3 regions of the Streptomyces sp. NPDC059355 genome follow, and region 3 is predicted to be linked to each of the others. Evidence: riboswitches for the same ligand, from Rfam matches in the RefSeq annotation. Region 3 holds a riboswitch; each other region holds the start of a gene.
The links. Region 3 has a riboswitch for cobalamin ahead of ACFXGI_RS05160 (CoA-acylating methylmalonate-semialdehyde dehydrogenase). Riboswitches for the same ligand answer to the same signal wherever they lie in the genome.
Positions count from the first base shown of each region.

Region 1 (10,285 bases), on a different contig from region 3:
ACACCATAAAGAACGTCAGCGGCGGCGGCTCCGCCTACTGGAGCATCGCCGTCAACGGCACCCCCACCCCGGTCGGCGGCTGCCAGTTCAAGCTCAACGCAGGCGACCAGGTGTCCTTCACCTGGACGTCCTTCTAGTCCGGCGTGCCGGTGGGGGCCGCGGCCCCGGAGGTCCGCGGCCCCCACCGGTGTTCGATGATCAGGCGCCCCAGCGCAGGGCGATGGTGTCGCCGACGCCCACGACCTTGTCCCGGGTGGCTCCGGCGAAGGCGGAGCCGTCGACGCTCACCTTCCAGGTGTTGGAACCGCTGTTGGCCTTGCCGTTGACGTCCGTGACGGTGCCGGTGCCCGACGCGGGGGTCACGCTCGTGACGCAGCCCGAGGGCGTGGCACCGCTGATCGCCGCGTTCAGGACGTCGCCGAGGGTGGTGGTCGTACCGGTCGGGTGAAGGACACGGAGCAGACCTTGAGGCTGCCGGCGCCGTCGTCGACGGTGAGCGCCAGCCTGGTGGCCGTACCGGCGGTGAAGGCCGGCTGGGCGACCCACTGCGGGGCGCCGGGGGTGACCGGGACCGGCGGGGCCGTGGTGAATCCGCCGCCGGCGACCGCGCGCAGGGCGTCGATGGAGGCGTAGGCGGACGGGACGGTGTCGGCCGGCTTGTACTTGAATCCGCCGGCCGGGTTGTACTGGTTGGCGATCAGGAAGTCGATCGGCGTCTTGCCGGCGGCGGTGAGGAAGTCCCCGGTCTGCGGGTTGAAACCACAGGCGTTCAGGCCCGCGACGCCCCAGCCGTTGGAGCTGGTGTTGACCCCGTACAGGGAGTTGAAGGCACCGCTGGTGGTGACGAGCTTGCTCTTGAGGAAGTTCTTCGCCTGGACGACGTCCGTGTCCGTGCTGGGGACGCCTGAGACGCACAGGGCCGCCATCGCGGCGCCGGTCATGTCCACATCGCCCGCGGAGTTGAGGACGGTCGGGTTGCCCTCGGCCTTGTTGTAGGTCCAGCCGCCGTCGACGTGCTGGTTGGCGCGGATCCGGGTGACCATCGCGTCGGTCAGGGCCTGCGGGACGCGCGTGCCGCCGGCCTGGGTCTTGGCCCCGCCCAGCGAAAGGGCCGCGAAGACGGTGCCGTTGAAGTTCCCGGAGGGGCCGAAGTAGCCGGCCTCCGCGGTCTGCCAGTACGCGTAGATGTTCGCGACGAGGTTGCGGGACGCGGAGACGCGCGCCGGGTCGATGCCGGCGGCGTACGCGTTCAGCGTGCCGCGCTCGTAGTCGGTCACCACCGGGGAGGCCGAGGGCCAGCCGGACGTGGAGAGCAGGTTGCGGTAGACGGTGCGGGCGTTCCTCGTCGTGTCGCCCGCGGGGTAGACGTCGACGACGGCCGTACCGGTGGCGGCGAAGGCGCTGAACGCCCACTCGTTGGACAGCCCGGCCCCCGCGTACGAACCGTCCGCCGCCTGGAGCGACTTGAGGTAGGCGACGCCATTCGTCTTGGACGTGGCGATCTGCGCGGGCGACGAGGTCGCGAACGCGGGCAGCGCGGTGAGGGCGAGGGCGCCGAGTGCGGAGGGCACCGCGAGCGCGAGGCGGCGGGAGGTGCGGGGACGGGACATGGCCTGCTCCTGGAATCGGCGGACGCCGGCCGCTGCCGGCGCCCTGCCGCCGTGCGGACACACGGCCGGGCATGCTCGGAGGGCCGTCGCCCGGAACGCGTGGTACGGCTTCCTGTACTGCATCGCCGCATGGGCATTCGGGCTCGGAGACGGCCCCCGCCGTCCCACACCGCTGCGCGTCAGCTCCGGCTTCTCACCGGATTCCCCCATCTGGCAGCCCAGGACGCTACCCGAGTGATCAAGGGTCCGCCAGCCGCCTCGGGACGTGCTGCCGGAGGAACGCTGGAGCGGCCCCGGGTGAGACACAGCCCACCTTGACGCTGTCTTTATCAGCGTGTTCCACTCCGACTGATACGCACTCAACTCCAGGGGAAGCCGGTCGAATTCCGGCGCTGACCCGCAACCGTAGGCCCGGCACCGCCGGGCGAGCCGGACTGCCTGGAGCCAGGTTTTTGCAGCGAGAAACGCCGTCGCGGACTACGGCGTGGTTCGAACGGCTTCCTCTGCGCTCCATGTGCGGCAGAAGCCCTTTGCCACGCATGGGTCCGCTCGGCCGACACGAGGGGCCGTGGTGGGGACCGCAGAGCTAGCAGAGCGACGCACGGGGAAGAAGAGGCTGGTGTCGCTGATATCGGCGGCGCTGCTCACCTTCGGCGCGAGCGTGGCCTTCGTCACCGGGACCACCACCGCCGCGGCCGACCCGATCGAGGGCTGCACCGCCACCAACGGCGCGATCGTCGCCGTCGACTTCGGCCCGTTCGGCGGGAAGGTCGAGAGGGGCTGCGACACCACTCCCACCACGGGCTACGACCTGCTGCACGAGGGCGGTTTCAGCACCGAGGGCACCGTGCACGACGGTCCCGCCTTCATCTGCCGCATCGGCAAGGGCTCCTTCGACTCCGGTACGCAGTACCCCACTCCGGACAAGGAGGACTGCGTCCTCACCCCGCAGGCGACCGCGTACTGGTCGTACTGGACCGCCTCGCCCGGCCAGAAGAACTGGACCTACAGCCCCCTGGGCGCGATGGCCCGCACGCCGAAGCCCGGTGACGTGGACGCCTGGGTGTTCGGCGGCACGGACGCCGGCGGCACCTCGGGCAAGCCCGCCTTCTCCCCCGACGACGTACGCGCCCAGGGCGGCAGCCCCAGCCCGGACCCGACCGGTCCGACGGGCCCGCCCACCGCGGCGCCGGGCACCGTCGACCTGCCCGCCGCCACCCGCTGGCTCACGGGGAGGCTGACCGACGGGGAGCGGGTCGTCGACGAGGGCGCCACGGCCCCCGACCACTTCCTCACCACCGAGGCGGTCTACGCCCTCGCGGGCGCGGACCGGCAGAGCCCGGCCGCCCGCAAGGCCGCCGACTTCCTCGCCAGGCCCGCGGAGACGGACGCGTACGCCTACCCCGCCGGCAGGGGCGGGATCCCCGACGCGACCGCCGCCGCGCGGCTCGCGCTCGTCGCCGAGGCCACGGGCAAGGACCCCCGCGCCTTCGGCGGACACGATCTGCTCGGTGACCTCGTCACGTACGTCTGCCCGCGCGACATCGGCGACGGCGAGACGATCGACGGCTGCCTCACCAAGGGCGACTTCCGCACCACCGGCCAGTCCGACGCCCAGGCCATGGCCGTCATCGCCCTGCTGAACGGCGGCGTGACACCTCCGGCCGACGCGGTGAACCGGCTGACCGGACTCCAGTGCGAGGACGGCGGATTCACCGGCATCCTCATCCGCTCCGGCGAATGGTGCGACAGCGACGCGAGCTCCACCGCGCTGATCGCCCTGGCCCTCAAGCGGGCCGGCGGACACGACGCCGTCGTCGAGAAGGCCCGCGAGAACCTGAGGAAGTCCCAACTGCCCACCGGTGCCTGGCCGGCCGCCGCCGGCATGACCACCGGAAGCCCGAGCGCCACGGGCTGGGCGGCCCAGGCCATGCGCGCCCTCGGTGACACGGCACACGCCGACGCGGGTCTGTTCCGGCTCTCCAAGCAGCAGCTCTCCGAGGGTGGCTTCGCCTTCGAAGAGGGACTCACCGAGCCGCAGTTGTACCCCACCGTGCCGGCCGTCGTCGCGGCCGCGAAGAGCGACCTGGTGGCGCTGACCGCCAAGAGGGCCGAGCCGAGCCCCTCGCCGACCGCCCCGAAGCCGTCGCCGAGCGAGCCCAAGCCCTCCCCCGGCGACCCCAAGCCGTCGCTCCCGCCGGGCGACGGGCCCGACCTCAAGAGGGCCACGGCGTACCTCACCCACCCCACCCGCCTGATCCAGGGCCGCTACTACGAGAGCTCCCCGGGCTTCGCCACGTACGGCCTGACGATCGACGGCGCGTACGCGCTCGCCGCCACCGGCACGGACGACGCCACCCTGCGCAACATCGTCGACTTCCTCGACAAGGGCGGCAAGGACGGCCAGGGTCGGACGGTCCATGCCTGGACCCTGATCGGCACCAAGTACGCCGTCGGCGGGGCCATCGGCAAGACGGCGCTCCTCGCCGAAGCGGTCGGCCGCGACCCCCGCGGCTTCGGCGGCCAGGACCTGATCGCCGCCCTGGCGAAGGACACCTGCCGGGCCGGGAACGTCGACGCCGTCCCCTACTGCGGCGGCAAGGGCGCCTACGGCAACGCCAAGTCCGTATTCGACCAGTCCCTCGGCGTCATCGCCCAGGTCCGCGCGGGCGAGAACGCGGCCGCGGCCGAGCCGATCACCTACCTCAAGAGCCTCCAGCGGCCCAACGGGGCCTTCGGGAGCATGCTCGTCGAGAAGAGCGACGACGAGGTGGACTCCACCGCCATGGCCGCCATGGCCCTGGACCTGCTGCCCGACGCGGACGCGCAGGCGGCCGTGGACAAGGCCGTCGCCTGGCTCGCCACGCGGCAGAAGGACGACGGCGGCGTCCCCGGCGCCTCCGGCAACTCCGTGAACTCCGCCGCCCTCGCAGTCCAGGGCATGTCCCTGGACGCGCAGAAGTACGGCGCGCAGATCGCCAAGGCCCGTAAGTTCCTGGCATCCCAGCAGAACGCCGACGGCGGTTTCGAGATCGCCAAGGGCTCCCAGCCCGGCTCCGACGTCCGCGCCTCCACCCAGGCCCTCGGCGGCACCACCGGCATCTCCTTCGCCACCCTCACCCGGAGCCTCGACGGCACCACCCCGCTGCCCATTCCCAGCCCCACGGCCACGTCGGGCCCGTCGGGCGGAACGGGCGCCGCGGGCGGCGCACCCGTCATCATCACACCCGGGGACACCGCGGGAACCGCGGCCGGTGCAGGCGGCAACGGCGCTTCTGCTCAGGGCGGTTCGGGCGGCAACCTCGCCTCCACCGGCGTCCGGGCAGGGGCGCTCGCGGGCGCCGCGGCCGTCCTCGTACTGGCCGGCTGGCGACTCGTGGCCATGGCCCGCACGCGCCGCATCCGCGAGGAGGACGGCCGATGATCTCCCGCATCACACGCGCCGCCGCCCGTGCGGCGGCCGCGCTGGGGCTGACGGTGGCGGCCTTCGCCGCCGGCGCGGCCCCGGCCGGCGCCGCCCCGCAGCCCATCGGCCAGTGCACCACCTCGTCCGGGGCCGTCCTCGCCGTGGACTTCGGCCACTGGGGCGGGCCGGTCTACCGCTCCTGCGGTACGACACCCACCACCGGGTACGAGCTCCTCAGCCAGGGCGGCTGGGCCACCACCGGCACCGGCCACGACGGCCCCGCCTTCATCTGCCGGATCGGCTACAGCGGCCACCAGGGCGGCAAGCAGTACCCGACCCCGGAGCAGGACGACTGCGTCCTGACCCCGCCGGCGTCCGCCTACTGGTCGTACTGGCACGCGAACCCCGGCCAGAACACCTGGGAGTACAGCCAGCTCGGCGCGATGCTCTACAAGCCGAAGCCCGGCAGCGTCGACCTGTGGACCTTCGGGGCGACGGACGTCGAGGGCACCCAGGGCCGGCCCCGGGTCACCCCGGACCAGCTGCGCGCCCACAACGCCCAGCCCACCGGCGTGCCCCAGCCCAAGGACACCCGTACGGCGGCGCCCCTGCCGCCGAATGTCGACACCGGGCCCAGGCCGGAGAACCCGCGGCCGGCCGATCCGACCCCGTCGGCGCCGGCGAGCCCCTCGCCCTCCGCTTCCGCTTCCGCCCAGGAGAGCGCCTCGCCCACCCCTTCGGCCCCTCCGTCCGGCAGCGCACCGGCCGCGGCCGCGCCCGCCCCCGGTCCCCAGGTCGTCGAGGCGGCGCCCGCCGCCGACGCGCACCACGACGCGGGCTCGTACCTGCCCGCCGTCACCACCGCAGCACTGGTGCTGCTGATCGGCGGCGCCGCCTTGTTCGTCGCCCGACGCCGCCGTCGTACGGAGTAGCCGCGTGTCACGCACCACCACGGTCGCGGCCGAGCCGCCCGCGGCCGGCCTCGCGCCGGACGCGGGCGGCCGCCGTCTGCCCCGCACCCTGCACCCCGTCGCCTGGTGGATCTGGGCCCTGGCCCTCGCCACCGCCGTCAGCCGCACCAACAACCCGCTGCTGCTCTTCCTCGTCCTCGCGGTCCTGGGCTACGTCATCACCATGCGCCGCACCGAGGCCCCCTGGGCGCGCGGCTTCAAGTACTACCTCTACCTGGCGCTGACGGTCGTCGCGATCCGGGTGACCTTCCGGGCGATCTTCGCCACGGGCGTCACCCCCCGCGACCACTTCCTCTTCTCCCTCCCCCACATCCCCACCCCCGACTGGTACGCGGGCATCCGGCTCGGCGGCCCGGTCTCCCTCGAAGCGCTGCTCTCCGCCGCCACCGACGGACTCCGCCTCGCCTGCATGCTGTGCTGCATCGGCGCCGCCAACACCCTCGCCAACCCGAAGCGGGCCCTGCGCGTCCTGCCCGGCGCCCTCTACGAGCTGGGCGTCGCCGTCACCGTCTCCATCAGCGTCGCGCCCCAACTGGTGGCGAGCGTCCAGCGCGTGCACCGCGCCCGGCGGCTGCGGGCCGGCCGCACCAAGGGGCTCCGCGCCCTGCGCGGGATCATCGTCCCCGTACTCGAGGACGCCCTGGAGCGCTCGCTGCGCCTCGCGGCCGCCATGGACTCCCGGGGCTACGGCCGCGCCGGCACCGCCACCCGCCGCTCCCGGCGCCTGACCGGCGCGCTGATGCTGCTGGGCATGTGCGGGCTGTGCGCCGGGGCGTACGGACTCCTCGACGCGACCGCGCCCACGCTGCTCGGTCTGCCCGCGCTGGCGGCCGGCGGAGCGCTGTGCGTGGCCGGGCTGCGGCTCGGCGGGCGCCGCATCACCCGTACCGCGTACCGGCCCGACCCGTGGCTCGCGGCCGAATGGACCGTCGCCGGGTGCGGAGTGCTGTCCGCGGTCCTGCTGTTCGGCAACGCGGGATTCGACGCCGCCGAGCTGAACCCCTCCATCTACCCGCTCAGCTGGCCGACCCTGCCGCTCGTACCGGCGGCGGCGATCCTGCTCGCCGGGACGGCCGGTTTCCTGGCACCGCCCCCGACAGCCCCCGCCCGGCCCACCGTCCCCGCACAGCGCCCCGAGGAACCCAAGTGATCCACTTCGACCAGGTCACCGTCCGGTACGAGGACACGGCCGAACCGGTCCTGCGCTATGTGAACCTCACCGTCGAGGAAGGCGAACTCTGCCTCGTCGTCGGCCACACCGGCGTGGGCAAGTCCACGCTGCTCGGCGCCGTCAACGGGCTCGTCCCGCACTTCACGGGCGGCACCCTCCACGGCCGGGTCCTCGTCGACGGCCGGAACACGGCCGAGCACCCGCCCCGCGAACTCGCCGACGTGGTCGGCGTGGTGGGCCAGGATCCGCTGGACGGCTTCGTCACCGACACGGTCGAGGAAGAACTCGCCTACGCCATGGAGCAGTTGGCGGTCCCGCCGGCCACCATGCGCAAGCGCGTCGAGGAGACCCTCGACCTCCTCGGCCTCGCGGACCTGCGCCACCGCGCCCTGCACGAACTGTCCGGCGGCCAGCAGCAGCGCGTCGCGATCGGCTCCGTCCTCACCGCGCACCCCCGGATCCTCGTCCTGGACGAGCCGACCTCGGCCCTGGACCCGACGGCGGCCGAGGAGGTCCTGGCCGCCGTCACCCGGCTCGTCCACGACCTCGGCGTCACCGTGCTGCTCGCCGAACACCGCCTGGAGCGCGTGGTCCAGTACGCCGACCGCGTCATCCACCTCCCGGGCGACGGCCGCGTGGTCTCGGGCCCGCCCGCCGAGATCTTCCGTACGTCCTCCATCGCCCCGCCCATCGTGGAACTCGGACGCGCCGCCGGCTGGTCCCCGCTCCCGCTGTCGATCCGCGACGCCCGCCGCGCCGCCGCCGCCCTGCGCTCCCGGCTCACCGGTACGACTCCGCCACCGGTGCGGCCGGCACCCGCCCCGGACCCCGCCCTCCTCCTCAAGGCCCGCGGGGTGACGGTGACCTATCAGGGCATCCCGGCCGTCAGGGAGGTCGACCTCGATCTGCGGGGCGGCGAGATCACCGCGCTCATGGGCCGCAACGGCTCCGGCAAGTCCTCCCTGCTGTGGGCGCTCCAGGGCTCCGGACCCCGCAAGGCCGGCACGGTGCTCATCCCCGCCACCGGCGGGGGCAGGGGCGCCGACCCGCAGAAGCTGTCGGCGGCCGAAGCCCGCCGGCGCGTCGGCCTGGTCCCCCAGACCCCCACCGACCTGCTCTACCTGGAGAGCGTCCAGCAGGAACTCGACCAGGCGGACGCGGAATCGGCGGTCGGCGCCGACGCACCGGCCGCACGCGAGATCCTCGACCGCCTCGCACCCGGCATCGACGACGCCACCCACCCCCGCGACCTGTCCGAGGGCCAGAAGCTCGCCCTCGTCCTCGCCATCCAGCTGTCGGCGGCTCCCCGGGTGGTGCTCCTCGACGAACCCACCCGCGGTCTCGACTACCGGGCCAAGGAACAGCTGATCGCCATCGTCGACGACCTCGCGAGGCAAGGACGCGCGATCGTCATTTCCACGCACGACGTCGAGTTCGTGGCCCGCGCCGCCGACCGGGTCGTCGTCATGGCCGAGGGCGACATCGTCGCGGACGGCCCCACCACGGAGGTCATCGTCGCCTCCCCCGTCTTCGCACCCCAGACGGCCAAGATCCTCTCGCCCCTCCCCTACCTCACGGTCGCCCAGGTGGCCCCCGCCCTCCCCGACGACGAGACGGAACCGGCCCCATGAGCGCTGCCGCACGCACCGCAGCCATCCGCATCAACGCGCGCGCGGGCGTCGTCATCGCCATGGCCGCGTTCCTGGGGATCGTCGCGTTCTTCTGGCCCTTCCTCGTCGCGCCGGGGAAGTTCGGGTCGAACTACGCACCGCCCCTCATCTTCGGGGTCCTGCTGGTCATCGTGCTGTGCGTGGTGATCTCGGAGATCGCCGAGGGCGGCATCAACTCCAAGGCCCTGGCGATGCTCGGCGTCCTGTCCGCGGTCAACGCCGCCATCCGCCCGCTGGGCGCGGGTACGGCCGGCATCGAGACGGTCTTCTTCATCCTCGTCCTGGCCGGCCGGGTCTACGGCCCGGGCTTCGGCTTCACCCTGGGCTGCACCTCCCTCTTCGCCTCCGCCCTGATCACGGGCGGGGTCGGGCCCTGGATGCCGTACCAGATGTTCGGCTGCGCCTTCGTGGGCATGCTGGCCGGCTTCCTGCCGAGGTCCTCCGGCCGTCGGGAGATCCTCATGCTGGCCGTCTACGGATCGGTCTCCGGCTACCTCTTCGGCTTCCTCCTCAACCTCTCCTTCTGGCCCTTCTCCCTCGACCCCAACAGCTCCATCGCCTACCTTCCCGGCCTGCCCTTCACCGAGCAGTTCCACCGCTACCTCGCCTTCGACCTCGCGACGTCCCTCGGCTGGGACACCGGGCGCGCCGTCACCAATTTCGTCTGCATCACCCTCGCGGGCCCGGCCGTCCTCACCACGTTCCGCCGCGCAGCGCGCAAGGCCCGCTTCCAGGCTCCCGTCCGCTTCGACCCCGCCCCGCCTCCGATCGGGGGAAAGTCGGCCGCGGGAGGAAACGGCGGAAGTTCGTAAGGGGAGCAATAGATCCATGACCGTTACCGCGAGCATCGACTCGACTCGCCCCGTGGCCACGCTGATCAACGTCTTCACGGTGGCGCCCGAGCGCCAGCAGGAGCTGATCGCCCTGCTGGCGCAGGCCACCGAGGAGACGATGAAGCACCAGCCCGGCTTCATCTGCGCCAACTTCCACGCCAGCGAGGACGGGCAGCGCGTGATCAATTACGCCCAGTGGGAGTCGGAGCAGCACTACCGCGCCATGCTGGCCAACCCCGAGGCCCGCGTCCACATGGACCAGGCGGCCACCATCGCCACCGACGTCCAACCCCGCCTGTTCCACGTCATCTCCACCCACCCCAGGCACTAGAAGCCCGTCCCGCACCCCTTCGATCGGGAGGGTGAGACGTTCCCGCTCCGGAATGCACCGGGCCCGGGCGCAGTGCACGCTGGAGCTGGCACACATCGAGGTGATACCGGTGGCCGGGACACGAACCCCGCAAGGTACGTCCAGCGCACAGCGACGCGTCCTCGCTCCGCTGGCGCTCGCGCAGTTCATCTGCAGCTTCGCGGGGTCCAACATGAACGTGATGATCAACGACATCAGCGAGGACCTGGACACCACCGTCCAGGGGGTGCAGATCGCCATCACGATCTTCCTGC
Region 1 is NZ_JBHYXN010000016.1:3,435-13,719, forward strand. Features, by position in the region: gene ACFXGI_RS17235 (DUF4430 domain-containing protein) at 1-137, shown strand, start outside; partial or broken gene ACFXGI_RS17240 (hypothetical protein) at 199-1,610, opposite strand; cobalamin riboswitch at 1,721-1,854, opposite strand; cobalamin riboswitch at 1,978-2,050, shown strand; gene ACFXGI_RS17245 (prenyltransferase/squalene oxidase repeat-containing protein) at 2,182-5,034, shown strand; gene ACFXGI_RS17250 (hypothetical protein) at 5,031-5,948, shown strand; gene ACFXGI_RS17255 (energy-coupling factor transporter transmembrane component T) at 5,953-7,137, shown strand; gene ACFXGI_RS17260 (ABC transporter ATP-binding protein) at 7,134-8,789, shown strand; gene ACFXGI_RS17265 (ECF transporter S component) at 8,786-9,640, shown strand; gene ACFXGI_RS17270 (antibiotic biosynthesis monooxygenase family protein) at 9,657-9,992, shown strand; gene ACFXGI_RS17275 (MFS transporter) at 10,045-10,285, shown strand, end outside.
Region 1: linked by a shared signal. The riboswitch ahead of ACFXGI_RS17240 (hypothetical protein) and the one ahead of ACFXGI_RS05160 (CoA-acylating methylmalonate-semialdehyde dehydrogenase) in region 3 are both predicted to bind cobalamin.

Region 2 (10,285 bases), on a different contig from region 3:
CGCTCTGGCTGCGCCTGGTCGACGTACGGGCGGCGCTGACCCGGCGGTCCTGGGCCGCGCCGGTGGAGGTGGTGCTGGAGCTGGCCGACGTACGGCTGCCGGCGAACGCGGGGCGGTTCCGCCTGAAGGCGGGGCCGGGCGGGGCGACGTACGAGCCCGCGGCGGCCCCCGCCGACCTGGAGCTGGAGGTACGCGACCTCGCGGCCTGCTACCTGGGCGGGACGCGGGTCGCCGAGCTGGTCGCCGCGGGACTGGTGGCGGAGCGGACACCCGGAGCGGCGGCGGCCCTCGACGCGGCCCTGCACACCCCGCTGCTGCCGCACACGGCGGACGAGTTCTGAGGCGTACGGGGCCGCGCGGGGGCCGGCGCCCGGGCGGCGGGGGCGGGCGAGCGGACCGCCCCCGCCGCCGGGCTCCGCGGGATCAGGCGGGCAGGGAGATCCGGGCCGCCGCCATGCCGAAGGAGGAGCTCAGGCCGAGCCGCGCCCCCCGGGCGCCCCCGGCGCTCTTCGGATGCAGGTCCTCGTCGCGGTAACGGCGCACACTCTGGTGCCAGTTGAGGACGGCGGCCATCCAGTCCTCCAACTCCCGCACGTACGCGTCGAGCGAGGCCCGCGCCTGCGGCCCGAGGCCGTGGTCCTCGTACAGCACCGGCAGCTGGTGGTCGCGGATGTGCTCGAACTCCTCGGTGCGCTGCACCATCAGGTCGGCGACGATCGCGAACGCCTGCGGATAGCCGATGTCGAAGAAGTTCTGGGTGACGAGGACGTGGTTGTGCACCTCGCCCTCGACCTCGATCTCCTTCTGGTACGAGAACAGGTCGTTGGTGATGCACCCGACGTCCGCCGCCGCGCTCTCCAGCGAGCGCATCACCCCGTCCCGGTAGACCTCGGGCGGCACGCCGTCGCCCTCGTGGCCGAATTTGGCCAGGAACATCGTCATGTACGTGCCGAAGGTGAAACGGCGCATCTCGGCGTAGTCGACCGGGTCCGGAATCCGGTTCACGACGGCGTTGCCGATCTCCCAGACCCAGCTGTCCAGCATCCCGATGACGTGCCCGCGGAACTCCGCGCGCATCGCGGGGCTCATCCCGGCGACGGTCCGGGCCCACAGGTCCTTCAGGCTCCGCTCCATCGCGGTGACCGGCTCCGGGGCCTCGGCCGGATCGACCGGGACCATGGAGATCAGCCGGTCGGTCGCCGCCCGGGCGGCTCCCGGGGATTTCGCCCCGGCGAACACCTTGGGGTAGTAGTCGTCCGCGTACGTGCCCCAGGTCAGCCACTGCGCGCTCAGGCACAGCGCCCCGGCGGTGGCGTCGGGGTCGATGCCCGCCGCGCACAGGGCGAAGTCCATGCCGACCAGCTTGTCCTCGTCCCAGATGTCGGAGCCCGGATCGCCGGGCTGCGGGTCCAGCAGGCCCATCTCCCGGGACCAGAGCACCAGTTCGCGGCGGGCCAGGTCCAGGTGCGGGCTGAGCGTGAGCGCGAACGGCATGTGGAAGTCGGGCAGCAGGGAAGGGCCCACCTTCTGGAACGGCACGTGCGTGAAGCTGCGCCGGCGCAGCTCCGTGGAGCGGGGGGTGAACAGCGAGCGCAGGTCGAGGGCGGCGGTGCCCGGTCCGGTGGGCAGGAAGGGCAGCGTGAGCGGGGCCGCGGCCGCCCCCTTGGCCTCCTGGTTCATGTAGCGGCTGGAGACCATGTGCCATTCGTGGCCGCCGGACTGCCAGTCCTGCAGGCCCTTCGCGTACGCGAGTACGGACGCCATCTCGACGGGGTCGAGCCCGTGCTGCGCGGCGAGTGCGGGGACCTCGGCGAGGGCCGTGTGCTCGAACTGCTGGAGCCGCGAGGTCAGCAGGTCGTTCGACAGGTCGGCGGCCTCCTGGGTGGTGCAGCCCAGGAAGGTCTCCAGGACCAGGACAGCGTTGGAGAGTTCGCCCTCCTGCTCCACCTCGCGCTGGTAGGAGAAGAGGTCGTTGCGGATGTGCACCGCGTCGGAGAAGGCGTCGCGGAGGACCTCGAGCGGGCGCGCGTGCGCGACGCGGGCCGGCACCTCGGCGGACACGTACTCGACCAGTCCGGCGGACCACGGGGCGCCGCCGACCTTGCGGCGCATCTCGATGTATTCGAGCGGGTTGGCCACACGGCCGATGTTGATGTTGTGGAGCTCCCACATCGACTCGTCGAGGAGGTTCCGCGTCGACTCGGAGAACCGTTCCCTCCAGTCCATCGACATCGCCGGCACGGTCCGCGACCACAGATCCTTGAGACCCGCCTCGACCGGGTTCGTCGGCTCGGGGAACCCGTCGGCGAGATCCATCGGCATGAAGGCGGCCAGCCCGTCGAGGTACTTCTTGGCGCCCTCGCGGTCCTGGGTGCGCTTGTACACCTCCAGGAAGTGGTCATCGAAGAAGAAGACCCACACGTACCAGTCGGTGACCAGGTCGAGCGCGTCGCCGCCGCAGTCGGGGTGGGTGTACGAGCACAGCAGCGCGTAGTCGTGCGCGTCGAGGTCCCGCTCGTCCCAGACGCCCGACCCCTCCAGCATCCCGAAGCCGCGGGCCCACCGCTTGGTGTGCGCTCGCGCGGCCTCCAGATGGGGATTCAGGCGCGCCGGATACGGCACATAGAAATCCGGCAGTTGAAACGGCTGTGTCACGGCGGGCTGGACCTTTCGTCCGAGGGCGCGGGGGCCCCTGCCTGCGCCCCCCGCACGAGATCAGCAGGGCCCTGCCCCACCCGCCGTCGATACAAGGAAGAGTTCACCGCATCAGGTGACCCGTCAGCCGTTCCGCGCCACGCGCGCCCGGCGGCGGTTAGCGGTCCGGTTCCCGCCGTACGCATGGGGCGGACGACGGAGGGGTGAGGCCCCGGACAGGACCTCACCCCTCGGTGTTCAGGGCCGTGCGTTACTCCGAGTCGGCCTCGAGGTTGCCTTCCGTGTCCAGGTAGACCTGGCGGAGGGATTCCAGGATCTGAGGGTCCGGCTTTTCCCACATGCCGCGGGACTCGGCCTCCAGGAGGCGTTCCGCGATGCCGTGCAGGGCCCAGGGGTTGGCCTCCTCCAGGAAGGCGCGGTTGGTCGGGTCCAGGACGTACGTCTCCGTCAGCTTGTCGTACATCCAGTCCGCCACCACGCCCGTCGTGGCGTCGTAGCCGAAGAGGTAGTCCACCGTCGCCGCGAGTTCGAAGGCGCCCTTGTAGCCGTGGCGGCGCATCGCCTCGATCCACTTCGGGTTCACCACACGGGCGCGGAAGACGCGGGACGTCTCCTCCACCAGCGTGCGGGTCTTGACCGTCTCGGGGCGGGTCGAGTCGCCGATGTACGCCTCCGGGGCCGTGCCGCGCAGGGCGCGGACCGTGGCCACCATGCCGCCGTGGTACTGGAAGTAGTCGTCCGAGTCGGCGATGTCGTGCTCGCGGGTGTCCGTGTTCTTCGCGGCCACCGTGATCCGCTTGTACGCCGTCTCCATCTCGGCGCGGGCGGGGCGGCCCTCCAGGCCGCGGCCGTACGCGTAGCCGCCCCAGACCGTGTAGACCTCCGCGAGGTCGGCGTCCGTACGCCAGTCGCGGGAGTCGATCAGCTGGAGGATGCCGGCGCCGTACGTGCCCGGGCGCGAGCCGAAGATACGGGTCGTCGCCCGGCGCTCGTCGCCGTGCTCGGCCAGGTCCGCCTGCGCGTGGGCACGGACGAAGTTCTGGTCGGCGGGCTCGTCCAGCCCCGCCGCCAGTCGTACCGCGTCGTCCAGCAGGCCGATGACGTGCGGGAACGCGTCCCGGAAGAAGCCCGAGATACGCAGGGTCACGTCGATGCGGGGGCGGCCCAGCTCGTCGAGCGGGATCGGCTCCAGGCCCGTGACGCGGCGCGAGGCCTCGTCCCAGACCGGGCGGACGCCCAGCAGGGCGAGCGCCTCCGCCACGTCGTCGCCGGAGGTGCGCATCGCACTCGTGCCCCACAGGGACAGGCCGACCGAGGCCGGCCACTCGCCGTTGTCCGTGCGGTAGCGGGTGAGGAGGGAGTCGGCCAGCGCCTGGCCCGTCTCCCACGCGAGGCGGGAGGGGACGGCCTTCGGGTCGACCGAGTAGAAGTTCCGGCCCGTGGGCAGGACGTTCACCAGGCCGCGCAGGGGGGAACCGGACGGGCCCGCCGGGACGAAGCGGCCGTCGAGGGCCGCCACCACGTTCGCGATCTCGTCCGTCGTGCCGGCCAGCCGCGGGACCACCTCGCGGGCGGCGAAGTCCAGTACGGCCGCCACGTCGGCCGAGTGGCCGGCCGCGACCGAAGCCACCGCCTCCGGAGCCCAGTTCGCGTCCTCCATCGCCTGGACCAGCGCGCGGGCCGCCTCCTCCGCCTCGTCGGCGGTCGTACGGGTGGCCGCGGACTCGTCCAGGCCGAGCGCCTCGCGCAGGCCGGGCAGGGCCGTCGTACCGCCCCAGATCTGGCGGGCGCGCAGGATCGCGAGGACCAGGTTGACCCGGGCCGCACCGGTCGGGGCGCCGCCCAGGACGTGCAGTCCGTCGCGGATCTGGGCGTCCTTGACCTCGCACAGCCAGCCGTCGACGTGCAGCAGGAAGTCGTCGAAGCCCTCGTCGTCGGGACGCTCCTCCAGCCCCAGGTCGTGGTGGAGCTTCGCGGCCTGGATCAGCGTCCAGATCTGCGCGCGGATCGCCGGCAGCTTCGCCGGGTCCATCGCCGAGATCTGCGCGTACTCGTCGAGGTGCTGCTCCAGGCGGGCGATGTCGCCGTACGACTCCGCGCGCGCCATCGGCGGCACCAGGTGGTCGACCAGGGTGGCGTGCACGCGCCGCTTGGCCTGGGTGCCCTCGCCCGGGTCGTTGACCAGGAACGGGTAGATCAGCGGCAGGTCGCCGAGCGCGGCATCGGGCGCGCAGGCCGCCGACAGGCCGGCGTTCTTGCCCGGCAGCCACTCCAGGTTGCCGTGCTTGCCCAGGTGGATCATCGCGTCGGCGCCGAAACCGCCGTCCTCCGCGCGCGCCTGGATCCAGCGGTACGCGGCCAGGTAGTGGTGCGAGGGCGGCAGGTCCGGGTCGTGGTAGATCGCGATCGGGTTCTCGCCGAAACCGCGCGGCGGCTGGATCAGGATGAGCAGGTTCCCGCGGCGCAGCGCCGCGAGGACGATGTCGCCCTCCGGGTTGGCCGAGCGGTCCACGAACATGTTGCCCGGGGCCTCGCCCCAGTGCTCCTCGACGCTTTCGCGCAGTTCGGCGGGGAGCTCGGCGAACCACCGCTTGTAGTCGGCGGCCGGGATGCGGACCGGGTTGCGGGCCAGCTGTTCCTCGGTCAGCCAGTCCTGGTCGTGGCCGCCGGCCGCGATCAGGGCGCGGATCAGCTCGTCGCCGTCGCCCGAGACCAGGCCCGGGACGTCCTCGACGGGGCCGAAGTCGTATCCGCCCGCGATGAGGGTGCGCAGCAGCTCCACGGCGCTGGCCGGGGTGTCGAGGCCGACCGCGTTGCCGATGCGGGAGTGCTTGGTGGGGTACGCGGAGAGGACGAGCGCGACCTTCTTGTCGCGCCGCTCGATGTGCCGCAGCCGGGCGTGCCGGACGGCGATGCCGGCCACGCGGGCGGCGCGCTCCGGGTCGGCCACGTACGCGGGCAGGCCGTCCTCGTCGAACTCCTTGAAGGAGAACGGGACGGTGATCAGGCGGCCGTCGAACTCGGGCACGGCGACCTGCGTCGCGGCGTCGAGCGGGGAGAGGCCCTCGTCGTTCTCCTCCCAGGCGCTGCGCGAGCCGGTCAGGCACAGGGCCTGCAGGATCGGCACGCCGAGCCCGGCGAGCGCGCCCGCGTCCCAGGACTCGTCGTCGCCGCCGGCCGAGGCCGTCGCGGGCTTGGTGCCGCCGGCCGCGAGCACCGTGGTGACGATCGCGTCCGCCGACTCCAGCCGGGCGATGAGCTCCGGCTCGGGGGCGCGCAGGGAGGACACGTACAGCGGTACGGGCGTCCCGCCGGTCTCCACGATCGCGTCGCACAGCGCGTGCACGAAGGCGGTGTTGCCGCTCATCTGGTGGGCGCGGTAGTACAGCACCGCGATGCGCGGGCCGTACGGGCGCACCGGGGTGCGCTCCAGCGGGCCCCAGGTGGGCGCCGCGGCGGGCGGCTCGAAGCCGTGGCCGGTGAGCAGCACGGTGTCGGAGAGGAAGCGCGCCAGCTGGTCCAGGTTGGCGGGGCCGCCGTGGGCGAGGTAGCCGTGCGCCTCGGCCGCGATGCCGATCGGGACCGTCGAGGCCTCCATCAGCTGGGCGTCCGGGGCCTGTTCGCCGGTGAGGACGACCACCGGGCGGGTCTGGGCCGGCGCCAGGAGCAGGTCCAGGCCGTCCTGCCAGGCGCGCAGGCCGCCCAGGAGGCGTACGACGACCAGGTCGACGCCGTCGAGCAGGGCGGGGAGGTCGTCGAGGGGAAGGCGGGAGGGGTTCGCGAACCGGTACGGCACGGGGCCGTCCGCGGCGCGGGCGCTGAGCAGATCGGTGTCGGACGTCGACAGCAGCAGGATCATGCGGCGGCATGCCTTCCTCGGGGTTTCCGCGCCCCGGGCAGTGAGGACAGCGGGAGTTCCTGACTCACCCGGCGGATCGCTCCGCGGGGTTCACAGTGGCGGGACCGCGCCGGATTCGCACCGGGCTTCCTCCCAGCGGGCCACGTGGCTCCGCCGGTGGTCATCTTAGGCGGCGTTCTCGCCGGCCGGGAGTGGGGGTGGCCGCGCCCGGGGAGCGGATCGGGGCAGGTCGGGCGGAGGGCGGGGCGTACGGGGCGGGTGGTGACGGACACAGGCCGGGGGCGGTGAATCGTGGGTATGCTCGCCGCCATGCCGCCCCAGCCCCCTTCCGCCGTATCGCGGGACGAACCGGTCATACGTGACCGCGGTGACGCCTGCCCCGGTGCGCTGCGGCTGCACGCGGCGGACGACGGGTACCTGGCCCGGATCCGGATACCCGGCGGGATGCTCGACGCGGACGCGGCCCTGGCGCTGGCCGATGCGGCGGACCGGCTCGGCGACGGGCACATCGACCTCACCTCGCGCGGGAACGCCCAGCTGCGCGGGCTCGGCGCGAGCTGCGGGGGCGAGCTGCAGGGCGTGCTCGTACGCGCCGGGCTGCTGCCCGCGCCCACCCACGAGCGGGTCCGCAACATCGTCGCCTCGCCGCTGACCGGCCTGGACCGGCGCGGTCTGCCCGATGTGGCGCCCTGGGTCGCGGAGCTGGACCGGCTGCTGTGCGCGAGCGGGGCGGCGGCCGGGCTGTCCGGGCGCTTCCTGTTCGCCCTCGACGACGGACGCGGGGACGTGACCTCGCTCGACGCCGATGTGAACCTGGCCGCGGTCCGGGACGGGGAGCGGGCCCTGCTGTGGACCGCCGACCCCGCGGACGCCCTGCTCGTGGCCGCCGCCGATGGGCCGCGGGCCGCGCTCGCCGCCGCCTCGTACTTCCTGGACGCCGTCCGCCGGGCCGGTACCCGGGCCTGGCGGGTGTCCGAGCTGCCCGCCGAACAGGCCCTGCGTTCCGGCGGGTTGGGGGACCGTCTGACCGCCGCCGGGATCCCGGCCTCCGTCGTACGGGGCTCAGCCGGCCCGCGCGCGGCGGCCCCCGAACCGGGCGTGGTGGAAGGGCCCGAGGGCACCGCGGCGCTCAGCGTGTTCGCGCCGCTGGGCCGCCTGACCACCGCGCAGTGGCGCCGCCTGGCCGGCCTCACGGGCCGTGTCCGTCTGACCCCTTGGCGCGGGATCGTCGTTCCCGGCCTGCCCGCCCGTGCCGCCGAGGACGCCCTCGCCGGGCTCGCCGGGGCCGGGCTCGTGACCGGCCCCGCCGATCCCTGGCGGTCCGTCACCGCCTGTACGGGACGGCCGGGTTGCGCGAAATCCCGCGCGGACGTACGCGCCGACGCGCGGGCCGTCGTAGCGCAGGCACAGCCGCAGCCGCACGCGCACCCGCAGGGGACCCGGCCGCTGCCCGTGCACTGGTCCGGCTGCGAACGCCGGTGCGGGCACCCCCGCGGCACCGCCTGGGCGGACGTGGTCGCCACCGCCGACGGGTACGACCTGACCGCCACCGGCCACGCCCCGCAGCGCGGTGTCCCGGCCTCCGAACTTCCCGCGGCCCTCGCGGCCGTACGCCGCACCACCTCCCACGACGCAGCGAAGAAATGAGCGAGTACACAGTGTTCGAGTACGAGAAGGACGGCGCGGCGATCTACCGCCAGTCCTTTGCCACGATCCGCGCCGAGGCGGACCTCTCCGGGCTGCCCGCCTCCGTCGCCCAGGTCGCGGTGCGCATGATCCACGCCTGCGGAATGACCGACCTGCCCCAGGACCTCGGCTACACCCCGGAGGTCGTGCTCCGCGCGCGGGCCGCGCTGCACGCCGGCGCGCCGATCCTCTGCGACGTGCAGATGGTCGCCAGCGGTGTCACCCGCAAGCGGCTGCCCGCGGACAACGAGGTGATCTGCACCCTCTCCGACCCCGCCGTCCCGGCCCTCGCCGCCAAGATGGGCACCACGCGCAGCGCCGCCGCCCTCGAAGTCTGGCGCGACCGCGGTCTGCTGGAGGGCTCCGTGATCGCCGTCGGCAACGCGCCGACCGCGCTGTTCCGGCTGCTGGAGATGATCGAGGAGGGCGCCCCGCGCCCCGCCGCCGTCATCGGCGTCCCGGTCGGCTTCATCGGCGCCGCCGAGTCCAAGGACGCGCTCGCCGCCCACGCCTCCGGGCTCGACCACCTGATCGTGCGCGGCCGGCGCGGCGGCAGCGCCATCGCGGCCGCCGCCGTCAACGCGATCGCGAGCGAGGAAGAATGAGCACCGCAGCCGGTACCGGAAAGCTGTACGGCGTCGGGCTCGGCCCCGGCGACCCCTCCCTGATGACCCTGCGGGCCGTCGAGGTCATCGCCGAGGCCGATGTCGTCGCGTACCACAGCGCCCGCCACGGCCGCTCGATCGCCCGCTCGATCGCCGCGAAGCACCTGCGCGCCGACCACATCGAGGAGCCGCTGGTCTACCCGGTCACCACCGAGACCACCGACCACCCCGGCGGCTACCAGGGCGCGATGGAGGAGTTCTACGAGGCCTCCGCCGCCCGGCTCGCCGCGCACCTCGACGCCGGCCGGACCGTCGCCGTGCTCGCCGAGGGCGACCCGCTCTTCTACGGCTCGTACATGCACATGCACAAGCGGCTCGCCGACCGGTACGAGGCCGAGGTGATCCCCGGTGTGACCTCGGTGAGCGCCGCCGCGGCCCGCCTCGGCACCCCGCTCGTCGAGGGCGAGGAGGTGCTGACGATCCTGCCCGGCACCCTGCCCGAGGAGGAGCTCACCGCCCGCCTCGCCGCCACCGATTCCGCGGTCGTGATGAAGCTCGGCCGCACCTTCCCCGCCGTACGCCGGGCGATGGAGGCCAGCGGCCGCCTCGCGGAGGCCCGGTACGTGGAGCGCGCCACCATGGCGGGGGAGCGGACCGGAGTCCTCGCCGACACCGACCCCGACAGCGTCCCGTACTTCGCCGTCGCCGTCGTGCCCAGCCGCATCGGCAACCCGGGCAGCGTGCCGTCCGGCCCCGGCGAGGTCGTGGTCGTCGGCACCGGACCGGCCGGGCCGCTCTGGCTCACCCCCGAGACGCGGCGGGCGCTGGCCGACGCCGAGGTGCTCGTCGGGTACACCACGTACCTGGACCGGGTCCCCGCGAAGCCGGGTCAGATCCGGCACGGCTCCGACAACAAGGTGGAGTCGGAGCGCGCCGAGTTCGCGCTCGACCTGGCCCGGCGCGGCAAGCGCGTGGCCGTGGTCTCCGGCGGCGACCCGGGCGTCTTCGCCATGGCCACCGCCGTCCTGGAGGTCGCCGGGCAGCCCGAGTACAAGGACGTGCCCGTACGGGTCCTGCCGGGGGTGACCGCCGCCAACGCGGCAGCCGCCGCGGCCGGGGCCCCGCTCGGCCACGACTACGCCACCATCTCCCTGTCGGACCGGCTCAAGCCGTGGGAGGTCATCGCGGAGCGGCTGCGCGCCGCCGCCGCGGCGGACCTGGTGCTCGCCCTGTACAACCCGGGTTCGCGCAGCCGGACCTGGCAGGTGGCGCAGGCCAAGGAGCTGCTGCTGGAGATGCGTTCGGAGCGGACCCCGGTGGTCGTCGCGCGGGACGTGGGCGGTCCGGAGCAGTCGGTCCGTGTCCTTGCGCTCGGCGAACTGGAGCCGTCCGAGGTGGACATGCGTACGATCCTGCTGATCGGCTCCTCGCAGACCCAGGTCACGGAGCGCCCGGACGGCACCCGTGTGACGTGGACCCC
Region 2 is NZ_JBHYXN010000042.1:25,380-35,664, forward strand. Features, by position in the region: gene ACFXGI_RS30465 (GNAT family N-acetyltransferase) at 1-341, shown strand, start outside; gene ACFXGI_RS30470 (germacradienol/geosmin synthase) at 424-2,655, opposite strand; gene cobN (cobaltochelatase subunit CobN) at 2,906-6,514, opposite strand; cobalamin riboswitch at 6,548-6,684, opposite strand; gene cobG (precorrin-3B synthase) at 6,824-8,161, shown strand; gene ACFXGI_RS30485 (precorrin-8X methylmutase) at 8,158-8,805, shown strand; gene ACFXGI_RS30490 (precorrin-2 C(20)-methyltransferase) at 8,802-10,285, shown strand, end outside.
Region 2: linked by a shared signal. The riboswitch ahead of cobN (cobaltochelatase subunit CobN) and the one ahead of ACFXGI_RS05160 (CoA-acylating methylmalonate-semialdehyde dehydrogenase) in region 3 are both predicted to bind cobalamin.

Region 3 (10,285 bases):
AGCAGCCGCGCGCGCACCGGTACATCCCGTTCAGCGCCGGCCAGCACAAGTGCATCGGGGACACGTTCGCCGTGGCGGAGATCCTGACCGCCCTCGCGACGGTGGCGTCGCGATGGCGGCTGGTACCCGCTCCGGGGGTGACGGTGCGGGAACTCCCCGCGGGAATGCCCCAGCCCAGCGAGCTTCCGATGATCCCTGTTTCACGCCATTGACGGAATCCGATCGATTCGATTCCATTCAAGGCGAGTTCAGCGATCGCGCGCCGCCACGGGCCGCGTAAAGGCAGATGAGGATACAGCGTTGTCCCCTTACGGGTGACGTGATCCCGCAATAATGTGCTTAAGCAGCAAGTTCCCGTCCGCGGGGTCGTACACTCGGCCGCACGCGCTGGAGGGGGCAAGAATGTCACATGTCACGGAACCGCGAGGGTGGGCGACCCAGCCGCTGCTCGAACGGGAATCCGAGATTCGCGCGATCCACCGGGCGGTGGACGAGCTGTGCGGGACCTCGGAGAACGGTCCGACCGCACGCCGCGGAGGTGTCCTGACCTTCGCGGGATCGGGCGGCATCGGCAAGACCACCCTGCTGGGAGAGGCCCGCCGGCACGCGGCCGAGCGCTCGTGCACCGTACTGTTCGCCCGCGGCGGCGAGCAGGAAAAACAGGTGCCGTTCCACGTGATGCGCCAGCTCATCCAGCCGGCCTTCGCCGCCATGACCGAGGACGAACGGCGTGACGTACTCGGCACCTGGTACAGCATCGTCGCCCCGGCGCTCGGGCTGACCGCCGCCTCGGAAGGCCCGACGGCACCGGACCCCCAGGGTGTGCGCGACGGCCTGGACTGGGTCGTCACCCACCTGACGGTGCGCAGCGCGCCCGTCGTCCTCATCCTCGACGACGCCCACTGGGCGGACGCCGAGTCCCTGGCCTGGCTGACCGCGTTCGCGGCGCGGGCCGAGGAACTCGCCATGCTGATCATCGTGGCCTGCCGCCCGGACGAGATCCCCGCCGGCGCCGGTGCGCTGCGTGCCCTGATGGGGCGCCAGGGGACCCGTCCGCACGAGCTCGCTCCCCTCACCACCAGCGCGGTGGCGCGCATAGTGCGGGACGCCCTCGGCCAGAGCGCGGACGACGTGTTCTGCCGCGAGTGCTGGGCGATCACCGGCGGAAACCCCTTCGAGGTCGTCGAACTGGCCATGAAGGGGCGCGACCGCGAGCTGAAGCCGCACCAGGACAGCATCCCCGAGCTGCGCGACCTGGCCTCCGCCGTCAAGGGCAGCGGTCTGATCGACCGCCTCGAACAGCTCGGTCCGTCCATCGTCCGGCTCGCCTGGGCCGCCGCGGTCCTCGGCACCGCCGTCCCGACCGGCATCGTCGGAAGCGTGGCGGCGCTGGGGGACGCACAGGTCGCCGACGCCATCAACAAGCTGCGTGCCGCACGCATCCTGACCGTCCTCACCGGCCTGCGCCGCAAGGAGGTCGTCGAGTTCTTCCACCCGCTCGTCGCCACCGCCGTGTACCGGTCGATCCCGCCCGGTGTGCGCGTCGCGATGCACGGCATGGCCGCGCAGGCCCTGGTGGACGACGGGCAGGGAGCCGCGGCCGCCGCCCGGCACCTGCTGGAGATGCACCCCGACGGCGACCCCTGGGTCGTACAGCAGCTGCGCCAGGCGGCGCGCGACAGTTTCTCCGCGGGCGCGCCCGACGCCGCACGCCGCTATCTGGCCCGGGCGCTGCGCGAGCCTCCGGACGTGGAGGACCGGGCCGAGGTGCTGTTCGAGCTCGGTTCCGCGAACCTCCTGCACGATCCCGCGACCACGATCAACCAGCTCAGGGCCGCGCTGGAGGAGCCCAAGGCCGAACAGGGCCTGCGGGAGGCGATCACGTACCGGCTGGCCCAGGCCCTCGCCCACACAGGTCAGCTGGCGGAGGCCGCCGGGCTGCTCCAGGAGGAGGCCAAACGGGCCACCAGCTCCCGTACGCGGCTGCGCATGCAGGCCGAGCAGTTCAAGTGGAACTCGGTCCGGGTCGACGAGGAGAACTCGCCCGCCCGGTCCCGGCTCCTCGCCCAGTTCGCCAAGCGGATCACCGGCCGCGGTCTGGCCGAGCGGCACATCCTGGGCCTGCGGGCCTGGGACGCCGCCATGCGCGGCGAGCCCGCCACGACGGCGCTGGAGTACGCGGAACAGGCGCTGGACGGCGGGATGAGCTGGACCGACCAGGACTTCGGGTTCGAAGTGCCGTCGGTCATCGCGGTCACGCTCATGTACTGCGATCAGCCCGGCCGCGCCGAGGACCTGTTCAACACCGGCATCGTAGAGTTCGAGGCCAAGGGCTGGCGCGGCGCACACCTGTCGTTCGTGTACACCCTGCTCGGCTACGTCCGCTACCGGCGCGGACGGCTCGCCGAGGCCGAGGACTTCGTACGCAACGGCCTGCAGATCGCCGACCGTGTCGGGCAGGGCATCCCGGCACAGTGGTACGCGATCGGCACGCTCGTCGAGACGCTGCTCGCGCGCGGGAACACCGAGGAGGCGCTGCGGGTCGCCCACACCTACAAACTGGGCGAGGGCTTCCCGGCCGCGGTCGTCTATCCCGACCCCCAGGCCGTGTGGGGCAAGCTGCTGCTGGCCCAGGGCCGGATCGACGAGGCGATGCAGCACCTGGCCGCGGCGGGCAAGCGGCTGGATCTGCGCGGCACCCGCAATCCGTCGTGGAGTCCGTGGCAACTGGACCTGGCGCTGGCGCAGGTGTCCCGCGCGCCCGACCAGGCACGTGCCACGGCGGCCGAAGCGGTGGCCCGGGCGCGGGCGTTCGGCACGTCCAGCGTGATCGGCCACGCCCTGCGCGTGTCGGCGGCGGCCACGGATCCCGCGCACGCGGCCGTCCTGCTGCAGGAGGCGGTGGGGCACCTCGAACAGTCCCCGGCCGCCTGCGAGCTGGCCCAGGCGCTCGTCGACCACGGCACGGCCCTGCACACCCTGGGTGACCCGCACCGGGCGGCGCAGCAGCTCTACCGGGGCATGGAGACCGCCGCTGCCTGCGGCGCCGACGGCCTCGCGCGCCGCGCCCGCTCCCAGCTGGTGTCGGCGGGCCTGCGCCCCCGCCGGCTGCACACCTTCGAACAGGACACGCTGACGGTGGCCGAGAGCGCGGCGGCCGAGCACGCCGCGCTCGGTCTGGACAACACGGCGATCGCGGCGCAGATGCACAGCAACCCGCAGGCGGTCTCCGAACTCCTCTCGGCGGTCTTCACCAAGCTCGGTACCGACCGCCTCGGCCTGCGCAGAGCCCTGCGGAACTGACGGTCTGACGGTCCGAGCACGACCGCGGTCGCTCCGCACGCTCGCATGACCCTGCGATCCGCCCCTCTGCCGGCCGGGAGAGGGGCGGATCGCAGTCCGGTCAGCGGTGGGTGAAGTCCGCGGCGCGCTTGTCCACGAAGGCGCTCATGCCCTCCTTCTGGTCGGCGGTGGCGAACACGGCATGGAAGAGGCGGCGTTCGAAGCGGACCCCCTCGGCCAGGGTGGTCTCGAAGGCCCGGTTCACGGCCTCCTTGGCCATCATGGCGACGGGGGCGGACATGGCGGCCACCGTCTCGGCGACGGTGAGGGCCTCGGCGAGCAGCTCGCCCGCCGGGACGACACGGGAGACCAGGCCGGCCCGTTCGGCCTCGGCGGCGTCCATGGTCCGCCCGGTCAGGCAGAGTTCCATCGCCTTGGCCTTGCCGACGGCGCGGGTCAGCCGCTGGGAGCCGCCGATGCCGGGGATCACCCCGAGCTTGATCTCGGGCTGCCCGAAGACGGCGGTGTCGGCGGCCAGCAGGATGTCGCAGAGCATGGCCAGCTCACAGCCGCCGCCGAGGGCGTAGCCGGAGACGGCCGCCACCGTGGGGGTGCGCAGGTCGCCCAGGCGGTCCCAGGCCGTGAACCAGTCGCTGAGGTACATGTCCATGTACCCCTGCGGCTGCATCTCCTTGATGTCCGCACCGGCCGCGAAGGCCTTCGCGGAACCGGTGAGGACGATGCAGCCGATCTCCGGGTCCCGGTCCAGCGCCTCGGCGGCGGCCACGACCTCGTTCATGACGTGGAGGTTGAGCGCGTTGAGGGCCCCCGGCCGGTTGAGGGTGAGGAGGGCGGTACGGCCCTTGCGCTCGACGAGGATCGTCTCGTACGGGGTGTCGGTGTCGGTGTCGGTGTCGGTGTCGGTCACGGGGCTCATCCGTTCTGTGCCGCGGCGGCGCCGCGCAGAGCGTTGACGATGCCGGAGAAGTCCTTTTCCGCTCCGGTGCCTTCGGCGAAGGCGGCGTACATCTCGGCGGCACGCAGGCCGAGTCCGGTGTCGATCCCGCCCGCGCGCAGGGCGTTGGCCGCAAGGCCCAGGTCCTTGGCCATGAGGGGCGCGGCGAATCCGGGGCGGTACCCCCGGTTGGCGGGGCTGGCCGGGACCGGGCCGGGGACGGGGCAGTTGGTGGTGAGCGCCCAGCACTGCCCGGACGCGGTGGAGGCCACGTCGTACAGGGCCTGGTGGGAGAGGCCGAGGCTCTCGCCGAGGACGAAGGCCTCGCTGACGGCGATCATGGAGATGCCGAGGATCATGTTGTTGCAGATCTTCGCGGCCTGCCCGGCGCCCGCACCTCCGCAGTGCACGCTCTTCTTCCCCATCGCGGACAGCAGCGGTTCGGCCTGGGCGAACTCCGCCTCTCCCCCGCCGGCCATGAAGGTGAGGGTGGCGGCCTCGGCGCCCATGACGCCGCCGGAGACGGGTGCGTCGAGGGCCCGGTGGCCGGCCTCGGCCGCCGCCTCGTGGGCAGCGCGGGCGTCGGCGACGTCGATGGTGGAGCAGTCGACGAAGAGGGTGCCGGGCTTCGCGGCGGCGAGCAGCCCCTCGTCCCGGTAGAGGGCGAGAACATGGCGTCCCGCGGGCAGCATGGTGATCACCACGTCCGCCTCGGCTGCCGCCGCGGGGGCGGATTCCGCCGCCTCCACGCCCGCCGCCGCGGCCTGGGCCAGGGAGGCGGGGACGAGGTCGTGGCCGAGCACCCGGTGTCCGGCGGCGGCGAGGTTGGCGGCCATCGGGCCGCCCATGTGGCCGAGGCCGATGAAAGCGATGACCGTGGTCACCAGGGCACCTCCTGAGGGGAGTCGACGGGCGCGAGCCGCAGTTCGCGGTCCGCGTCGAGCGGGGCGAAGTACCGTGCCACGTCCGCCTCGGACACCTCGGCGAGGGTGCCGGGCGACCAGTGCGGATCGCGGTCCTTGTCGATGACCTGCGCGCGGATGCCCTCGACGAGGTCGGGTGAGCTCAGCGCAGCGCACGAGACGCGGTACTCCTGCTCCAGCACCCTTTCCAGCGGCCCGAGTCCGCGGGCACGGCGCAGGGCGGCCAGGGTGACCTTCAGCGCGGTCGGGGACTTGGCGGCCAGGGTGTCGGCGGCCTCCTTGGCCTCCGGTTCGCCGCTCGCGAGGAGGCGGGACAGGATCTCCTCCACGGTGTCGGCCGCGTAGCAGTGGTCGATCCATTCGCGCTGGGCGGCCAGCCGGCCGGGCGGTGCCTCGGCGACATGCGGGGCCAGGGCGTCGCGTACGGGGGCCTGGGCGAGGTCCGCCACCAGCCGGCCCTGCCGGTCGGCCGGTACGAAGTGGTCGGCGAGGCCGCAGAGCAGGGCGTCGGCGGCGCCGACGGGGGCGCCCGTCAGGGCCAGATGGGTGCCCAGCTCCCCGGGGGCCAGGGCCAGCAGGTAGGTGCCGCCGACGTCGGGGACGAAGCCGATGCCCGTCTCCGGCATCGCGACCCGGGACCGCTCGGTGACGATCCGTACCGTGCCGTGGGCCGAGATCCCGACCCCGCCGCCCATCACGATCCCGTCCATGAGGGCGACGTACGGCTTGGGGTAGCGGGCGATCCGGGCGTTGAGCCGGTACTCGTCGCGCCAGAACTCGGCCGAGGCCGTGCCTCCCGCGCGGGCGTCCGCGTGGATGGAACGGATGTCCCCGCCCGCGCAGAGGCCGCGTTCTCCGGCTCCGGAGATCACGACCGTCCGTACGGAGGGGTCCTCCTCCCAGGCTGCGAGCGTCTCTTCGATGCGCAGCACCATGGGGTGGCTGAGGGCGTTGAGGGCTCTGGGCCGGTTCAGGGTCAGGTGGCCGCAGTGGCCCTCGACGCGGACCAGGACGTGCTGGTCCTCTTCCGCCGTGGCCGCCATCACAGGTTCTCCGTCAGGCCGCGGGCGACGATGACGCGCATGATCTCGTTGGTTCCTTCCAGGATCTGGTGCACCCGGAGATCGCGGACGATCTTCTCGATGCCGTACTCGCTCAAATAGCCGTATCCGCCGTGGAGTTGCAGGGCCCGGTCCGCGACGGTGAAGCCGGTGTCGGTCGCGAACCGCTTGGCCATGGCACAGAGCTGGGGCGCCTGCGGATCGCCCCGGTCCAGTGCCCCGGCGGCCGTACGGACCAGGGCGCGGGCTGCGGTGAGCTCGGTGGCCATGTCGGCCAGCCGGAACTGCAGCGCCTGCGCGTCGAGCAGCCGTCCGCCGAACGCCTCCCGGTCGGCGAGGTGGGTGAGGCTGCGGTCCAGGGCGCTCTGCGCACCGCCGAGGGAGCAGGCCGCGATGCCGAGGCGGCCGCCGTTGAGGCCGTTCATGGCGATGCGGAAGCCTTCGCCCTCGGCTCCCAGTCGCCGGTCGGCGGGGATCCGCACCCCGTCGAGGACGACCTGCCGCGTGGGCTGGGCGTTCCAGCCCATCTTGCGTTCGTTCGGGCCGAACGAGAGCCCGGGGTCGCCGCGTTCGACGAGGAAGGCGGAGATCCCGGCCGGGCCGTCCCCGCCGGTGCGGGCCATGACGACGTACACGTCGGCGGCGCCGGCCCCGGAGATGAACTGCTTGACGCCGGTCAGTACGTAGTGGCCGTCGCCGTCCCGCTCGGCGCGGGTGCGCAGGGCGGCCGCGTCGGAGCCCGCCCCGGGCTCGGTCAGGCAGTAGCTGCCCAGGGTCTCGGCGGCGCAGAGGCCGGGCAGCAGGCGGGCCCGCTGGTCCTGGTCCCCGTACCGGTCGATCATCCAGGCGACCATGTTGTGGATGGAGAGGTAGCCCGCGATGGAGGGGCAGCCCGTGGCCAGCACCTCCAGGACGAGGACGCCGTCGGTGCGGCTGAGGCCGGAGCCGCCGGACTCCTCGCGTACGTAGAGCCCGGCGAGGCCGAGGCCGGCCGCGCGGCGCAGCACGTCGACGGGGAAGTGCTTGTCCCGGTCCCAGGCGAGGGAGTGCGGGGCCAGCTGCTCCTGGGCGAAGTCGAGGGTGACCTCGGCCAGGGCGAGCTGGTCCTTGGTGAGCAGGGTCGTGGTCACGGCGGTCACGCCATCGTCGGGATGGTGAAGCTCGCGCCCTCCTTGACCCCTGAGGGCCAGCGCGAGGTGACGGTCTTGGTGCGGGTGTAGAAGCGGACGGCGTCCGGGCCGTGCTGGCCCAGATCGCCGAACCCGGACTTCTTCCAGCCGCCGAAGGTGTGGTAGGCGACGGGGACCGGGATGGGGACGTTGACCCCGACCATGCCGGTGTTGACGCGTCGGGTGAAGTCGCGGGCGGTGTCCCCGTCGCGGGTGAAGATGGCCACGCCGTTGCCGTACGGGTGCTCGCTGGGCAGCCGCAGGGCCTCCTCGTAGTCGGCGGCCCGTACGACGCACAGCACCGGGCCGAAGATCTCCTCACGGTAGATCCGCATCTGCGGGGTCACCCGGTCGAAGAGGGAGGCTCCGGCGAAGAACCCGTTCTCGTGCCCGGGGAGTGTGAACCCGCGTCCGTCCACGAGGAGTTCGGCGCCCTCGGTGGCGCCGATGCCGACGTAGCGGTTGACCCGGTCGAGGGCGTCCCGGCTGACCAGGGGACCGAAGTCGGCGTCCGGGTCGTCGGAGGCGCCGATGCGCAGGGCGGCGATGCGCTCCTTCAACTTGGCCACCAGCGCGTCCGCGGTCTCCTCCCCCACGGGGACGGCGACGGAGATCGCCATGCAGCGCTCGCCGGCCGAGCCGTAGCCGGCGCCGATGAGGGCGTCCGCGGCCTGGTCGAGGTCGGCGTCCGGCATCACGATCATGTGGTTCTTGGCGCCTCCGAAGCACTGGGCACGCTTGCCGTGGGCGGCGGCGGTGGCGTAGATGTGCGCGGCGATCGGGGTGGAGCCCACGAAGCCGAGGGCCTGGACGCGGGGGTCCTCCAGGAGGGTGTCGACGGCCTCCTTGCCGCCGTTGACCACGTTGAGCACGCCCGGGGGCAGGCCGGCCTCCAGGAACAGCTCGGCGAGGCGCAGCGGTACGGACGGATCCCGCTCGGAGGGCTTGAGGACGAAGGCGTTTCCGCAGGCAAGGGCGGGCGCGGCCTTCCACAGCGGGATCATCGCGGGGAAGTTGAAGGGGGTGATCCCGGCGACGACGCCGAGCGGGGAGCGCAGGGAGTGCACGTCGATGCCGGTGCCGGCGTTGTCGGTGAAGTCGCCCTTGAGGAGGTGCGGGATACCGGCGGCGAACTCGACCACCTCCAGGCCGCGTTGGAGATCGCCGTGGGCGTCGGCGACGGTCTTGCCGTGCTCGGCGGACAGCAGCCGGGCCAGTGCCTCGCGTTCGCCTTCGACGAGCTGGAGGAAGCGCAGCATGACACGGGCGCGTCGCTGCGGGTTCCACTGGCCCCATTCCGCCTGCGCCTCCTCGGCGTTGGCGATGGCCGCCTCGGTGTCGGCGCGTCCGGCCAGCGGGACCCTGGCCTGGACGGCTCCTGTGTTGGGGTCGTACACGTCGGCGTGGAGACCGGAGGTCCCGGTGGTGTGCTTTCCGCCGATGAAGTGGGTGAGTTCACGGACCATGGGAAGCCTGCTCTCGTCAGGTGAGATCCGAGGAGGGCGCGGCAGGCCCGCGCGGCGGCACCGGTCGTGGTGCGCGCCGCCGTCGGGCAGCCGCGGGACAGCGAAGGCGGCAGGCGCGCGGCGGATTGCGGATTGCGGATTGCGGGTGCCGACGCGGCTGCGGACGCGGAGGGGGATGCGCTTGCGGGAAGCGGGTGCAGGCGCGGGTGCGGATGCCTTCGGTGAGCTACGAACGCGCGGTCAGGGCCGCGTGCTTCGCGAACTCCGCCGGATCACCAGGGCCGTGGTCACGTACCGGTGCCATGCGTGTCTTCTCCATCCTCGTGGACAACACGGAACACCCCACGGCCGGTATCCTGACTCCCGGATCATCGCGCGCCGCCCGGCCTTCCCGACGGATCTCTCCGTCAGTGGCCTGACCTGCTGGACAGCACGCTTCCCGGTCACAGTGGCGGGACCGCGCCGGATTCACACCGGCTTCCCTGCACCGCGGGCTTGGTCACGAACATATAGTTGGACGTCCTAGTAAGTCCACCCCCCTCCACCGGAAGTCCAGCCGGCTCCACCGCGTCGGGTGAACGCGCGCCGGATCACGCCCTTGCGGCGGGGGCCGCCTCCGCGTTGCCCCGGGGCCCCTGGGACCTGATCATCAGGGCGGCGACCAGGGCCGCGAGCAGTACGCTGCCGGCCGCCCACCAGAAGTTCGCCGTCTCGGCGCGCAGCAGCTCCTTCTCGATCATGCTGGGCAGCACGGACCCTGCGCGCAGGCGGTCCACGTGGACGGAGATCACGGTGTCGAGCAGTGCCGCGCCGATCGCCAGGCCCAGTTCCCGGGCCGTGAGGACGGCTGCCGCGGCGCCACCGGAGCGCTCCGCGGCGACCGCGCCGGTCACGGTGGCGAGGATCGGCACGAAGGCCATGCCGATCCCGAGGCCGATGAGCAGCAGGGCGGGCAGCACCCCGATCGCGTACGAGCTGTCGAAGCCGAGGCGGGTCAGCAGGAACAGCCCGACGGCGGTGAGCACCAGGCCCCCCAGGATCGGGACGCGGGGCGCGACGCTGGGCAGCAGCCGGGCGGAGACCTGCGTGGAGCCGATCACGATCGCGGCGACCATCGGGAGGAAGGCCGCTCCGGCCATGACCGGGTCGTAGCGCAGGACGGTCGCGAGGTAGTAGCCGACGACCGGGTACAGGGCGGCGATGCCGGCGCCGGCCAGGAGCATGCCGAGGAGGCTGCCGGCGCGGTTCGGGTCCTTGAAGACGTACGCGGGGACGAGCGGGTTCGCCGCCGCGGACTGCCACCACAGGAAGCCGGCGAGCAGGATGACTCCGCCCACGAGCAGGACCAGGGTCAGGGGGGCGGCCCAGCCGCTGTTCTGGGCCTCGTTCAGTCCGCAGAGCAGGGCGGCGACCCCGCCGGAGCCGAGCA
Region 3 is NZ_JBHYXN010000004.1:22,079-32,363, reverse strand. Features, by position in the region: gene ACFXGI_RS05190 (cytochrome P450) at 1-212, shown strand, start outside; gene ACFXGI_RS05185 (ATP-binding protein) at 403-3,303, shown strand; gene ACFXGI_RS05180 (enoyl-CoA hydratase) at 3,404-4,219, opposite strand; gene mmsB (3-hydroxyisobutyrate dehydrogenase) at 4,216-5,121, opposite strand; gene ACFXGI_RS05170 (enoyl-CoA hydratase/isomerase family protein) at 5,118-6,203, opposite strand; gene ACFXGI_RS05165 (acyl-CoA dehydrogenase family protein) at 6,203-7,351, opposite strand; gene ACFXGI_RS05160 (CoA-acylating methylmalonate-semialdehyde dehydrogenase) at 7,357-8,856, opposite strand; cobalamin riboswitch at 9,185-9,381, opposite strand; gene ACFXGI_RS05155 (MDR family MFS transporter) at 9,447-10,285, opposite strand, start outside.